One region of the Bacillus sp. ABR genome, then DNA from elsewhere that is predicted to be linked to it. Evidence: a T-box and tRNA genes for the amino acid it is inferred to sense, from the RefSeq annotation. Region 1 holds a T-box; the other holds one or more tRNA genes.
The links. A T-box is a leader RNA that pairs with one kind of tRNA and senses whether it is charged. The one in region 1 lies ahead of thrS (threonine--tRNA ligase), so its partner is inferred to be a tRNA-Thr.
Positions count from the first base shown of each region.

Region 2: it has a tRNA-Thr gene. The T-box ahead of thrS (threonine--tRNA ligase) is inferred to sense a tRNA for this amino acid. The anticodon was not compared.

Region 1 covers NZ_JAOYSL010000002.1:712,775-719,870, forward strand. Annotated here, with positions in the region: gene OIT90_RS09125 (methyl-accepting chemotaxis protein) at 1-730, opposite strand, end outside; gene thrS (threonine--tRNA ligase) at 888-2,828, opposite strand; T-box leader at 2,874-3,120, opposite strand; gene ytxC (putative sporulation protein YtxC) at 3,164-4,033, opposite strand; gene OIT90_RS09140 (TVP38/TMEM64 family protein) at 4,094-4,732, opposite strand; gene dnaI (primosomal protein DnaI) at 4,766-5,695, opposite strand; gene dnaB (replicative helicase loading/DNA remodeling protein DnaB) at 5,712-7,096, opposite strand, start outside.
Region 2 covers NZ_JAOYSL010000004.1:7,196-14,291, reverse strand. Annotated here, with positions in the region: gene cdaA (diadenylate cyclase CdaA) at 1-210, opposite strand, end outside; gene rsiW (anti-sigma-W factor RsiW) at 428-1,054, opposite strand; gene sigW (RNA polymerase sigma factor SigW) at 1,069-1,632, opposite strand; gene rocF (arginase) at 1,817-2,728, opposite strand; tRNA gene OIT90_RS13540 (tRNA-Gln) at 2,865-2,936, opposite strand; tRNA gene OIT90_RS13535 (tRNA-Tyr) at 2,941-3,025, opposite strand; tRNA gene OIT90_RS13530 (tRNA-Thr) at 3,054-3,126, opposite strand; tRNA gene OIT90_RS13525 (tRNA-Val) at 3,130-3,205, opposite strand; tRNA gene OIT90_RS13520 (tRNA-Glu) at 3,212-3,286, opposite strand; gene murQ (N-acetylmuramic acid 6-phosphate etherase) at 3,507-4,418, shown strand; gene OIT90_RS13510 (MurR/RpiR family transcriptional regulator) at 4,433-5,302, shown strand; gene OIT90_RS13505 (PTS transporter subunit EIIC) at 5,299-6,678, shown strand; gene pbp4b (penicillin binding protein PBP4B) at 6,692-7,096, shown strand, end outside.

The sequences.
Region 1 (7,096 bases):
CGATCGCTTCTTTTGAATTTGTCGCAAGCTTTCGAATTTCTGCTGCCACTACACTAAAGCCATTTCCATAGGAACCCGCATGTGCCGCTTCTATTGCCGCATTTAAGGCGAGTAGCTGGGTTTGCGAGGATATGCTGTTAATGGTTGACGCAATGGAGCTGATGGACTCTACCTGCTCTGTTAATCCTTTTAGCAAGCTCATATTTTGATCGGTTTCGTTTGCTATATGATTAAAGGAGGCATTGACACTTTGACTATGCTGAATGCCAACTTCTGCTCGTTCCATTAATTTCGCAGACATCTCCTTTAAGTCTTCTACAACCTGTTTCATCGAGAGTTCTCTCTCCGTAATATCTGTCGCCACTTTCACAACACCCACTACAGTTCCTTCTTCATCTCGAACAGGTGAATATGTCGCTTCAAGCCATAAGCTGCTGCCGTCTTTTGTGACCCGCTGCACTTTTTCCTGAAAGACTTGACCTTCTCTCAAACGCTTCCAAAACATGTGATAGCTTGTGTGTTCTGTAATATGTGGAGGACAAAACTGTCTATGTTTAAGACCGATCATCTCTTCTTTAGAATATCCCATGGCTTTTGCAAAAATATCGTTCACCCATAGAACTTCACCTGCCACATTAAATTCAATCATTGCCAGCGAGTGCTCTAAAGCACGAAGAACAGCTGATTGCTCCAATACTTGTGACGATAAAGTGTTTGTTGTTTGCTTCATCGATTTCATTCCCCCAATTTGTCTCAAACCAATAGTACATACTTACCCTTACTTTTGTACTATCTAAACGTCTCTTTTTAGGAATTGGATCACTATTGGAGAAAGTTTTCCAAAAAGAAAAAAGCCAGTGATCTAAAAAGAATCACTGGCTGCTTCATTATTTTTTCGCTTCTGCTACTGCATGTTTCACAAAGGCTTCAAGATCCATTGTTTCTGAATCTTGTTCCCCATATTTTCTAACATTGACAGCGCCATTTTCTGCTTCTTGATCTCCGACAACAAGCATGTACGGAATCTTTTGCATTTGCGCTTCTCTAATTTTGTATCCGATCTTTTCATCACGGCTGTCAAGCTCTACACGAAGACCTTCAAGCTGTAAACGTTCTTGCACTTTTTTCGCATAGTCTAAATGAACAGACGGTGAAACCGGGATGACTTGGAATTGTACAGGTGCCAGCCATGTTGGCAGCGCTCCTTTGTATTCTTCAATTAAGAAGGCAACGAAGCGTTCCATTGTAGAAACAACGCCTCTATGAATGACGACTGGACGATGGTGCTTTCCATCTTCTCCGATATATGTGAGATCGAAGCGTTCTGGAAGTAAGAAATCAAGCTGTACAGTGGATAATGTCTCTTCTTTTCCAAGAGCTGTCTTCACTTGTACATCAAGCTTCGGACCATAAAATGCTGCTTCGCCTTCTGCTTCATAATAATCGTGGCCAAGCTCGTCCATTGCATCCTTCAGCATCGATTGTGCTTTATTCCACATCGCATCGTCATCGAAATACTTCTCAGTATCTTCTGGATCACGGTAAGATAAGCGGAATGTGTAGTCATTCAAGCCAAAGTCTTGATACACTTCTTCAATTAAGCGAACTGTACGGATGAACTCGTCTTTGATTTGATCTGGACGAACAAAGATGTGTGCATCGTTTAATGTCATACCGCGGACACGCTGAAGGCCGGATAAGGCACCTGACATTTCATAGCGGTGCATTGTACCAAGCTCTGCAATACGAATTGGCAATTCGCGATAGCTGTGCGGCTCGTTTTTGTAAATCATCATATGGTGCGGACAGTTCATCGGACGAAGAACAAGATCTTCGTTGTCCATTTCCATCACGGGGAACATGTCTTCTTGATAATGCGCCCAGTGTCCTGATGTTTTATACAACTCAACATTCGCAAGAACTGGTGTGTACACATGCTCATAGCCAAGACGCACTTCTTTATCGACAATGTAACGCTCGATGACGCGGCGGATCGTTGCGCCTTTTGGCAGCCAAAGCGGAAGTCCTTGACCAACTTTTTGGGAATTTGCAAACAGCTTCAGCTCTTTTCCAAGCTTACGGTGATCGCGTTCTTTCGCTTCTTCAAGCAGACGTAAATGCTCATTTAAATCTTCTTTGCTGAAGAAAGCTGTTCCGTAAATACGCTGAAGCATTTGGTTGTTACTGTCACCTCTCCAGTATGCACCTGCAAGGCTTAACAGTTTAAACTCTTTGATTTTCCCTGTAGACGGCAAGTGAATCCCGCGGCAGAGGTCAAAGAATTCACCCTGCTCATAAATCGTCACAGCTTCACCTTCTGGAATCGCCTCTAACAGCTCAAGCTTCAACTCATCACCAATCGCTTCAAAGCGCTTTTTCGCTTCTTCTCTTGATACTTCAATTCGCTCAATTGGCAGATTGCTGTTAATGATTTTCTTCATTTCTTTTTCAATCTTTGGTAAGTCTTCAGGTGTGATGGCTACATCGATGTCCACATCATAGTAGAAGCCATTTTCGATGACAGGACCTACGCCAAACTGAACGTGATGTTCTTTTCCATACAGGCGTTTGATCGCCTGCGCTAGCAAATGGGCTGTGCTGTGGCGCATAATGTCGAGTGCTTCTTCACTTTTATCTGTGATGATCTCGATTGTTCCACTTTCTAATAGCGGCGTACGCAGATCTATTTCTTTACCGTTCAATTTACCGGCAAGTGCTTTTTTCTTTAGGCCCGGGCTAATTGATGCCGCGATGTCTTCTGTTGTCGCTGTTTTGTCAAACTCCTTGACTGCTCCATCTGGAAATGTAAGTTGAATTTGTTCTGACATCTCTGGTCACTCCTTTTTTTGGCAATATAAAAACCCCGCCCCCTGGAAAGGGACGAGGTTGAATAAACGGAATCGTGGTTCCACCCTTTTTCCCGTACTTGCAGCTTGCTTTTCATAAGCAAATACGGCTTGCGGTTCGATAACGGGAATTCCCGTCAGCCATTACTAAAAAGTTCACAGCTGATGTTCAAAGGTGGTAAAGCAAATGGTCCTCTGCTAGGAAGCTTTCAGCCGCGGCTTCCCTCTCTTTAAGCGGGTGTTCATTTGTTCATGTCCTTATCAATACGGTCTCTGTATGAAGTTACACCGTATTATAAAACGTTTTTTCGTGAAAATCAAGAAAGCTTTTCACTTTTCTTGTCGAAATGGTCATGTACAAATTGAACATTGTGCTCTTGGAATGAATGAGATGGGAACACCTCGACCCTTTCTTGAAAAATATTTTGAATCGTTTGCACCATCGAGTGACCTGTATCATTTGTAAATAGGTCAATTTTTTGCGGTGCAATGGAGACAAGCGGTGCAATCAGCTGCGAATCAATATACATTGGATGCTCTCTTACAAACTGTCTGTCTATGTATTGTTTTTGATCACGCTCAGAAGCGTAGCGAAATTCCCAAATCACCAGGCGGTCCTGATGCACAACATGTACTTTTTCGAGCCTAGGCTCTCTTGCCATCACATAGTCTCGAAGCGATTGAATGAAGTTTTGATACTCTTGCTCCATTTTGTATTCTTCAATGGACACTTCAACATAGTTCTTCAGCCTTCGATCATACTCTGACAGCCTAAATGTCATAAATGAACCAATTGAAAAAACACCTTGCTGTAAAGAAATTGCCTCAAGCTCCTTTTTTAAAAGGGCTTCTCTTGACGGCTCTTGCTGAATGCCGGGAATATCATCTAAGTCCCCGTTCATGATACTGTGAGCGATGGAAAGAATTTGGTGCTGCTCTTCGGGATCTTTAAATAAATAGGTGTTTTCAAGGATGCTGCGCATGCGCTCATTTTCTTTGCATTCCAAAAAAAAGTGAACCAATAATGGCCGCACAATGTGCTCAAGTGCTTCTTCTGATTCCTTCGCCTCTATGAGAAGCCGGTCTTTCCCTTGTTGAATTGACATGTGATGCCGACTGTCCAAGTGTTCAGCAAGATGTAAAAAAGCGGCGGTATCATATTCATCTTCAAAGATTATTTCAAGCATGTTTGTCCCCCCTAACGACATCTGTTACATATATATGGGGGAAACATAAAAAATAGACGCCTAAAATAAATCAGGCATCTTTCTTTTTAAAATGAGTGGAACGGAGATAAAGATCAAATAAATCAAACAAACAACCACTAAGGCGGCATAATTGCCGCTGACAAAGCTTGAGCCGAGAACATTTAACGCAATTGTACCCGGTATTAAGCCTAAAAAGGTGGCTGCCACAAATGCACGATAATTTGCACGTGAAGCGGCTGCCGCATAGCTGACAAAATCAAAATGAATCGGTGCAATACGCAATAACAAAATATAAAGAAATCCATGCTCCTGAATGCGGGACGTCACCGCTTTCAGCTTCCGGCTGTTTGATTCCGTTTCCTTCTTTTTCGCACGAAAGGTTGACGCAATCATGAAGGAGCCTGTTGCCCCGGCTGTCGCCCCAATGAGGGCATAAATCGTCCCAAGGACACTGCCGAATGCCAAACCTGCTGCCAGCGAAAAGACTGTAATCGGGACGAGAACAAACGGGCGAAAAAGAGATAAGAAAAGAAAAACAAAGGGAGCCAGTATCCCAAATTGAAGCACCCAATTCTTCACATCTTTCGGCGCGAGCTGAAGATGCTGTTTATTCAGCCACCACAACGCAGCAGCAAGAATGCCAATCACAAGAAAAAGCAGCCATTTTCTTTTGTTCATTTCATTTGCTCCTCCTTCAGGTGACATACGTTTTTATAAATGACGGCGATTTTCTCCTTCGAGCAAGACCGGCTCTGCTAAATAGAGAATCCGTTCCATTAAACGAGCGGCTTTGACCTCTTCTTTTTCCCCGCGCTGTGAGTACGTAAAGTGATGCTTCAGCTCATTTGGTGAGAAATTAGAAGAGAAAAACGTCGGCAGCTGCTCTGCCATACGGTATTGTAAGATCGTACCGAGCAGCTCATCCCGCACCCAGCTTGTCATCGATTCTGCTCCAATATCATCAAGCATTAAAATCGGGGTGGATTTAACCATATTCAGCTTTTCTTCTAGCGTATGATCAGCTAACGAATTTTTTAACTCTCTCACAAATTCAGGCACGTAAACAAGGAGAGATGGGTATTCTTTCTCCGCTAGCTGCTGCGCAATGGCTGCCAGAATATACGTTTTTCCTACTCCAAATTTTCCGTGTAAATACAAGCCTTTTCCTTTTCCAGTCTCATCATAGCTTTGGAGGAATTGACCTACTTTTTGGATGACCTCTTGTCTTCCCACAACGTTCAGATCAGCGAACGTCGCTTGAAGGACATTTTGCGGAATATACATGCTTTTCATCAGCTCTTGCTGTTTTTTCTGTCTATCGAGCCGCAGCTTGACTGGACAAGGGGAATATTCAATATCAATACTCTGACCTTTGATTACAAGCTTCGGGTGATACCCATCTAAAATGGCATTGACGTTTTCGTCATCTAAGCAGTAAGAGCAACCCTTCGACTGCTGCACATATTCAAAGAGCCGGTTCAAGCTGCGATTGATCATGTCTTCATGTATTTCTTCTTGATGCTTCTGTAAAAAGGCCTTCACATCTTCATCAGATAACACACTTTCTTTAATCTGATTGTATCTCACGCGAAAATCTACTCGTCCTTTTAGCTGTTCAAATGAACGACCGATCGGTTTCATCCCATCTCACCTCACCTTAATGTGCATTGTACTTTTTCATATTTTTAAACTGATCTAACAGTTTTTCTTTTTCTCGTTCGAGGTCTTCTGTAGACAGATTGTCCGTTTGCTCTTTTGCCGGCTGTTCTTTCGTTTCGGTTTCTTTCATCCAGTCAGGCAGTTTCTCTTCCCTGACGACTTTTCCTGAACCATATGTGCTGCGCTGCTTTTTCTGCTGCGCCCACTCTGTCATTTGTCTGTTCTCTTCTTTGGCAATTTTCATCGCCGCAGCAACGGTTTTGATTTTCTTTCTTACCCAATGAGCGGCGATTTTTTGCATGTATGTTTTCGACAGCTTCATATCTGTTTTGAGTAAGGTATAGTAGATGAGAACATTCATGACACCTGGCTCTAGCTGCTGCTCGAGCATGATATCTTCGACAATTCTTAGGTCGGCATACGTCGGCTCAATGCCATCTGCCATGTCTTTTAGCAGCTCTCTAGGCGAAATATGATCCAGCTTTTCAATCAATTTTGCATCTGGAGTATCCGCTGCCGGCGTCTTTGAAGCATCTTGCCGCAAGTGTCTTGGCTGTTTTTGATCAATCAGCTTTGGCTGTTCGCCTCTGTATTCAATTTGGTACCAGTCTCTTGCTGCTTTTCTCAGCTCTTCTGTTGAGATCATTTGATCCGAACCGCATGCACCTGCTACAATATTTTGCATTTGAAGCGGGGTGATGCCGTATACAACAGCTAACTTCTTAATTGTTTCTTTTACCTGCTTAGTCAAAGCCTTTCTTGGAATCATCATGTCAGACATACCCGCTAACAATAGATCGAAATCGAAGGATTCGTCTGAGAGTGGTGCCGGCTGACTCGATCCAACGGTCACATATTCATAGCCTTGATCAAGCGATGTCGCCTGATGAATCTCTTCTGTCATCTTGCGTTCGCCTGGCTGCAACACGTGAAAGACTTCTTCAAACGACCGTGAAATGTTCTTTGCTTCTGCAGGAACACCTGGATAAGAGAAATAATCACGAAGCTGCATATATTTTGCTTTCTCTACACGATGGTACAGCAGGACATTCAGCATACCATCTTGGAAAAATTCATCCGGTCTTAGCGGCGGTACAAGCTCATATGTAAACAGTCTGCCTTCTTCCGTTTCCTGTTCATATGTGCGGAGTAAGCCGATTGCTTCAAGCTTTAAACGTTCCTCAAAAATATCATTTAAATTCGTCTGCAGCATGACCATGAGCTGCCGATGAGGTGCAGGTTTTCCCCACATACGATTTTGTTCCAGCTCTCCCCAAAGCGTCATGTATAAGCTGAAAGCGGACATGCCAATAAGCGGCTGATATAAAAGAGTGATGAGCTGTCTATCGATGTCACCGAGCAATGAAGCGCTTTTGACGACAT
Region 2 (7,096 bases), on a different contig from region 1:
AATCGCTTGATCCATCAGCCATTGAAGTGTGTTAAGACCGAGATACGCACTTCCCATCCTGACGAGAACAATGACCACAATTCCCTTTAAAAGCTGAACCGCTTTTGTTCCGCGGATGACCATCATTAATTTATATATCACATACCAAACAACGAGAATATCAACAGCATTACCGAGGTACTGCAAAAAAGGAATATCCCCTAAAGCCATTTCCTCGTCCTCCAGAATTTTCAGTTATTCTTCGTTTGATGCATTTTTTAATATAAAAATAGCCTATGTATCAATACATAGCGTGGCTATTATACCACATTTTGTTTCAGCAAGGAAAATAGTTGCCATATCTGGCTGAGTTGCTAGTATGCGTGAATCCCACCAATGTATAGAAAAAGAGCAGCCCCCTTAGAGACTGCTCTTTAAGCCGATTGAGTTACTTTTGCTCCTCTGGCCCAATGACCCGCATTACGTTTTGTGCTGTTGATTTCATTTTGTACCAGATCCAATCAAATACTTCATTAATTTCATTAATTTGACCAGTGACTTGTCCGGCAGAAGCAGTCAACTGTTCCCCATTGACGACGGTGACATTTCCATCAACCTTGCCTTCTACAATCAGCTTGCCATTTTTGACAGTGACATCACCCTTTACGGTTTCCCCTTTAGGTACGGTCACTGTATCATTTTCAACGACGAGATTCGGCTGCTTTGACACACTGAAATTATGATCGGTATTCCAGCTCGTAAACAGACTGCCTCCCATTAAAATGAGAAAGAGGGCAGCGGCTACCATCAGCGGGTGAGCTTTGATCCATCTTTGAACCGACACACGCTTTTTCTCCTTTGGAAGACCTGCCATCACCTTTGCAGTGAAATCAGATGGTGCTTCTATATGAGATGTACTCTGCACTAGCGCGATGGATTTCTCAATTTGTTGAAAATGAGTACGGCACTCCTCACACGATTGCAGATGGCTTTTTAATTCTTTTTCGTCTTGGGGCTCAATGTCCCCGTCTAAATACTGATGCATAAGCTGGACGATTCTATCCTGACAGCTCATCAAAATCACCTCACTCAAAGGTCTCTCAACTGTTTCCGGAGAGCCTCTCTACCCCTGTGTATTCTCGTTTTCACCGTACCAACTGGTATATTCAGAATCTCACTAATTTCTTTTAACGAGAGTTCATCAATATACTTTAATACGATGACCGAACGATATTTGTCGGGTAATCTTAAAATTTTTTGCTGAATGGTACTCGATAATTCAAGAGACACCACCTCATCCTCTGGCAAAATGCCATCAGCAGCAATTTGAGAATACATATTTAATCCTTCTGTTCCTGCCACCTCTGCATCTAAATAATAATCCGGCTTTTTTTTGCGAATACGGTCGATGGTCAGGTTGGTTGCAATGCGGTACAGCCACGTGGAAAACTTACGGTTCACATCAAAGCTTTCGATATTCACATAAGCACGAATAAACGCCTCCTGCGCAATATCCTCCGCTTCATGTGCATTCCCAAGCATACGGTAGCACAGCTGATAAATTTTGTCTTTATACAGGTCTACGATGTCTGCAAATGCGTTCTGGTCGCCTTTTTTCACTTGCTTAATTCTCTTTTTAATCATTGTGTCCATAGTATATTCAACCTCTGCCTTCACCGGTCTTTATGTATACGAACCTCTTTCCAAAAGGTTTCATTCTCCTCTAAAAAATAGTGTAACAAATTTTTGACAGTGTGTTACGCTTATCAACCGGTAAAAACCTTAACATATCCTTAAATTTTCCCAAAACAAAAAAAGAACGGGAACAAGTCCCGCTCTACAATAGCTTTTCACCCATTAATGAACCAATTAACGCAACTGCCGCTTCAGCGGTTTTGTTTTTCTCATCTAAAACCGGATTTACTTCAACAAATTCAGCAGACGTTAAAATACCCGCCTCCTCTAAAAGCTCCATTGCGAGATGACTCTCCCGGTAACTAATGCCCCCTGCTACCGGAGTACCTACACCAGGGCATTCCGCTGGATCTAATCCATCTAAATCAAGCGACAGATGGACACCATCTGTTCTCTCCTTTAGATACGCAATCGCTTCCTCCATCACCCTTGTCATCCCTAAACGATCAATTTCATGCATCGTATACACTTTAATGCCTTTCTCTCGAATCAATGCCCGCTCTCCTTCATCTAAAGATCGAGCACCAATTATAACGACATTTTCAGGCTTCAATTTAGGCGAATAACCGCCAATATTCGTTAAATCAGCATGCCCAAAACCGAGACTGACAGCAAGCGGCATGCCATGAATATTTCCAGAAGGAGAGGTTTCCTCCGTATTCAAATCCCCGTGTGCATCATACCAAATGACCCCTAAGTTTTCATAATGCTTGGCTACCCCAGCAAGTGTGCCAATCGCAATGCTGTGATCACCGCCTAAAATGAGCGGAAACGAACCAGATTGCACAATACTGTCAACCTTCTCAGCAAGCAGCTGATTTGCCCCAGCATTCTCCGTCAAATTTTTCAGCTTTTCACTTGTATATAAACCTTTCTCATCATCTCTTTGTTCAACTGGAATATCTCCAAGATCCTCTACATCAAATGAGAGCGTTTCCAATTTTTCTTTTACGCCTGCACAACGAATCGCACTCGGGCCCATATCGACGCCCCTTCTCGTTTGACCCAAGTCCATTGGAACTCCAATAATCGTGACCTTCTTTTGCTCTCCCATATGTACATCCCCTTTCCGTTCATGCTTATATTTTACTTTCTTGATGCCTTCTGACTCAACTCGACAACATTTTGAATAGTTATACAGTCCCTCTGCCAACATAAAAAAAGACACCTTTTTCAAAAAGGTGTCTTAACTGGGCTAGCTGGATTCGAACCAACGCATGACGGAGTCAAAGTCCGTTGCCTTACCGCTTGGCTATAGCCCAAAAATGGTGGAGGGGGACGGATTCGAACCGCCGAACCCGGAGGGAGCGGATTTACAGTCCGCCGCGTTTAGCCACTTCGCTACCCCTCCACATATGGAATTGATAAAGATAAAACAGTGCCGGCAAGAGGACTTGAACCCCCAACCTACTGATTACAAGTCAGTTGCTCTACCAGTTGAGCTACACCGGCATATGGTGGAGGATGACGGGCTCGAACCGCCGACCCTCTGCTTGTAAGGCAGATGCTCTCCCAGCTGAGCTAATCCTCCACATCATGGTGACCCGTACGGGATTCGAACCCGTGTTACCGCCGTGAAAGGGCGGTGTCTTAACCGCTTGACCAACGGGCCAGTTTGTCAAGTTTGTTGTTTCCGTGAAGCTGACAAAAGTTATTATATACAGGTTGTCCCCCTTTTGTAAAGGGGATTTTTATTTTTTTTATTTTCTAACTATTTACTCCCTATTTATTCAACATTTCGGCTGAAATATAATTTCAATATTCAAATATAATATTGAAATTTCATATCATACTCAATATACTGAAAATGAAGAAATAAGGAGGTATGTCACATGCAGCCATCTCAACTGCGTTCTTTGACAACAGAATCAAGAAACCCCAACACAATGGGAATTTCTCAAGCAAATCCGCTTGAAATACTCCAGATGATTAATGAAGAAGATAGGAAGGTCGCTCAAGCAGTCAACCTTGTACTTCCCCATGTCAAAACAGCAAGTGACTTTGCCTATGAATCCATCTCAAATGGAGGCAGACTCGTTTATTTAGGCGCCGGAACAAGCGGCCGAATTGGCGTAATGGATGCTGTCGAATGTCCCCCAACCTATAGCGTCTCACCTGATGTCATTGTAGGCATCATGGCAGGCGGAGACTCAGCTTTTTCTCAAGCTGCCGAAGATGTGGAAGATAGTGAAGAAGCCGGCAAACAGGATTTAGTACACATCCACCTGACATCAAAAGATACAGTCGTCGGAATTGCCGCAAGCGGCAGGACACCTTATATCATCGGCGCTTTAAACTATGCAAAGTCAATTGGAGCTAAAACAGTAGCACTCAGCTGCAATGAACAAGCAGAAATTAGCGAGCTTGCAGATTGCGCCATTGAGGTCATTGTAGGACCAGAAGCCATCACTGGGTCAACAAGAATGAAAGCAGCATCCGCTCATAAAATGATTTTAAATATGCTTTCCACCTCAGTCATGATCAGACAAGGCAAAGTATATGAAAACTTGATGGTTGATGTAAAAGTCAGCAATCATAAATTAAAAGAACGCGCCATCACCATCATTCAACATGTGACAAATGCTTCCTACGAACAAGCCGTGAAGACTCTCGAAGCAGCAGACTTAGAAGTCAAAACCGCCATCGTCATGCTCCAAACAAACACAGACAAGAAAACAGCCAAAGATTTACTGAGCAAAACGAATGGTCATATCGACAAAGCGATCTCACGTTATCAATCCTAAAGGAGGCAGAGCTCATGTCAGCAGGCGGACTTACCCTACTACACACAATCAAATCAAAGCTCCCCCAATCTGAAAAAATCATTGCAGACTATATCCTTGCCCATCCTGACAAAGTCATTAAAAGTACAGTACACGAAATCAGTCAGGCAGCCGGCGCAAGCAGCTCTGCAGTCATCCGTCTTTGTAAATCTCTCGGGCTGGATGGCTATCAAGATTTAAAAATGCGGATCGCTGGAGACTTGATGCATGACGATAAACAAGGCTACAGAGATATCGAACAAGATGAACCACTTCAATCCATTATTCAAAAAACAGCTGGAAACTCGATTCAATCGATTAAGGACACCGCTTCTATTTTAAATGCAGATGCTTTAGAAAAGGCTGTTCAATTACTGCTGAATGCAAACCAAATTCATTTTATCGGTGTTGGTGCATCTGGCATCGTCGCAGCTGATGCCCAGCAGAAATTTCTCAGAATTAACTATGCAGCGACAGCCTTCACTGACATGCACATTGCATCTACGGTCATCGCAAATGCAGGAGAGAATGACATTGTGTTTGGTATCTCCTTTTCAGGAGAAACGTTAGACATCATTCAAGCCCTTCAGCTCGCAAAAGACAACCAAGTGAAAACCATTGCTTTAACACATCCAGGTCATACTAGCGTTTCTGCTTTATGTGATGTTCACCTATCGACGTCCGGTTCCAATGAAGCACCTTTTCGCAGTGCTGCCACTTCCTCTAGAATGGCACAGCTCTACTTAATTGATGTCTTGTTCCTCAGTTTAGCTTCTCGTCAATATGAAGAGACAGCCCAATATATTGACAAGACAAGGCATGCCATCCGCTCCATGAAACGAAAAACAAAGGGGGATTCAACATGAGTCATCAAAAGAAATATCAGCAGTTGGCGAAAGACATTCTTTCACTCTGTGGTGGTTCTGAAAATATCTCTTCCCATACACATTGTATGACACGTCTTCGAATTACACCGATCGATAATGAAAAAGTTCACATCACAGCAATCAAAGAACTCGATGGCGTCATTGGCGTCGTCGAAGCAGAAACGCTTCAAATCATTTTAGGTACCGGCGTTGTCAACCAAGTATCAAGTGCGTTTGAACAGCTTCTAAATGCGTCTGGCTCTTATGATTTAAACAACGAAGCACAAAAAAACAAGCAAGCCATTTCACAAAAAAACCGCACACCGTTCAAGCTGTTCTTACGGCGGATTGCCAGCATTTTCATTCCAATCATTCCGGCACTTGTTGCTTCAGGGCTTATTACTGGGATTACAAAAGCGATCGTGCAAGCAGGCTGGCTTGACGAAAAATCTCAAGCCGCAGTTATTTTAACAGTTATAGGTTCTGGCCTTTTCGCCTACCTAGGGATATTAGTCGGAACAAACGCCGCAAAGGAATTTGGAGGCTCTCCTGCATTAGGCGCATTAGCTGGTATTCTCATTATTAACCCAGCCTCCGCAGACATTATGTTATTTGGCACAAATATTCTACCAGGCAGAGGCGGACTCATCGGTGTTCTTCTAGCCGCCATCTTTATGGCACTTGTGGAAACCCGAATTAGACGCTTCGTCCCGCAATCTCTTGATATCATCGTCACACCTACCATCACACTACTCATTACAGGCATTTTCACGTATGTTGTCTTCATGCCAGTCGGCGGATTTATATCTGATGCCATCACCTCAGGACTGACTTACTTATTAAATATGGGCGGAATCTTCGCAGGATTTGTTCTTGGTGCGACCTTCCTTCCACTTGTTGTAACAGGACTTCATCAAGGGCTGACACCGATTCATATGGAACTCATCAATTCAATTGGAGATGACCCGCTTCTGCCAATTCTCGCTATGGGCGGTGCAGGACAGGTAGGCGCTGCATTCGCCATATATATGAAAACAAAAAAGAAAAAGCTCAAAAGAGCCATTGCTGGTGGACTTCCTTCTGGGATGCTGGGCATTGGTGAACCACTCATTTTTGGTGTCACACTCCCGCTAGGACGACCATTTCTCACCGCTTGTCTTGGTGCAGGAATCGGCGGCGCTTTTCAAGCCTACTTCCAAATCGCGACGAAAGCCATCGGTGTATCTGGTCTTCCATTAACCTTTATTGTTCACACACATCAAATGCTTCTTTACTTAATTGGACTATTTATCGCATATGTTGCTGGATTTTTCTTCACATACTTATTTGGATTTCATGATGATATGGCTGTTGAATTCGAGGATCACAATCAATAAGGAGGTCTAGACCTTGAAGAAATGTTTTCTCTTGATCACATGTCTGCTCATGCTCCTTGGGTTACCAGTACAAACATTTGCAACTAGCTCCCATCCTGTATCGTCTTTGTCTAAAACAGCACCTGAAGAATATCCCGTCTTAAAAAAAGCAAAACGACCGGAACAAGTAGGTTTTTCTTCCAGGCAGCTGAGGAAGGTTGATCAAATGATTCAAAATGACATCAAAGCAGGATTTCCAGGAGCCGCTCTCATCATTATCAAGGACGGAAAGATCGTCCATCAAAAAGCCTATGGCTACCGGCAAAAATACGATGGTACAACAGCGCTCAAATCATATAAAAAAATGAAAAAGGATACACTATTCGATTTGGCATCCAATACAAAAATGTATGCGACCAACTATGCCCTGCAAAAGCTT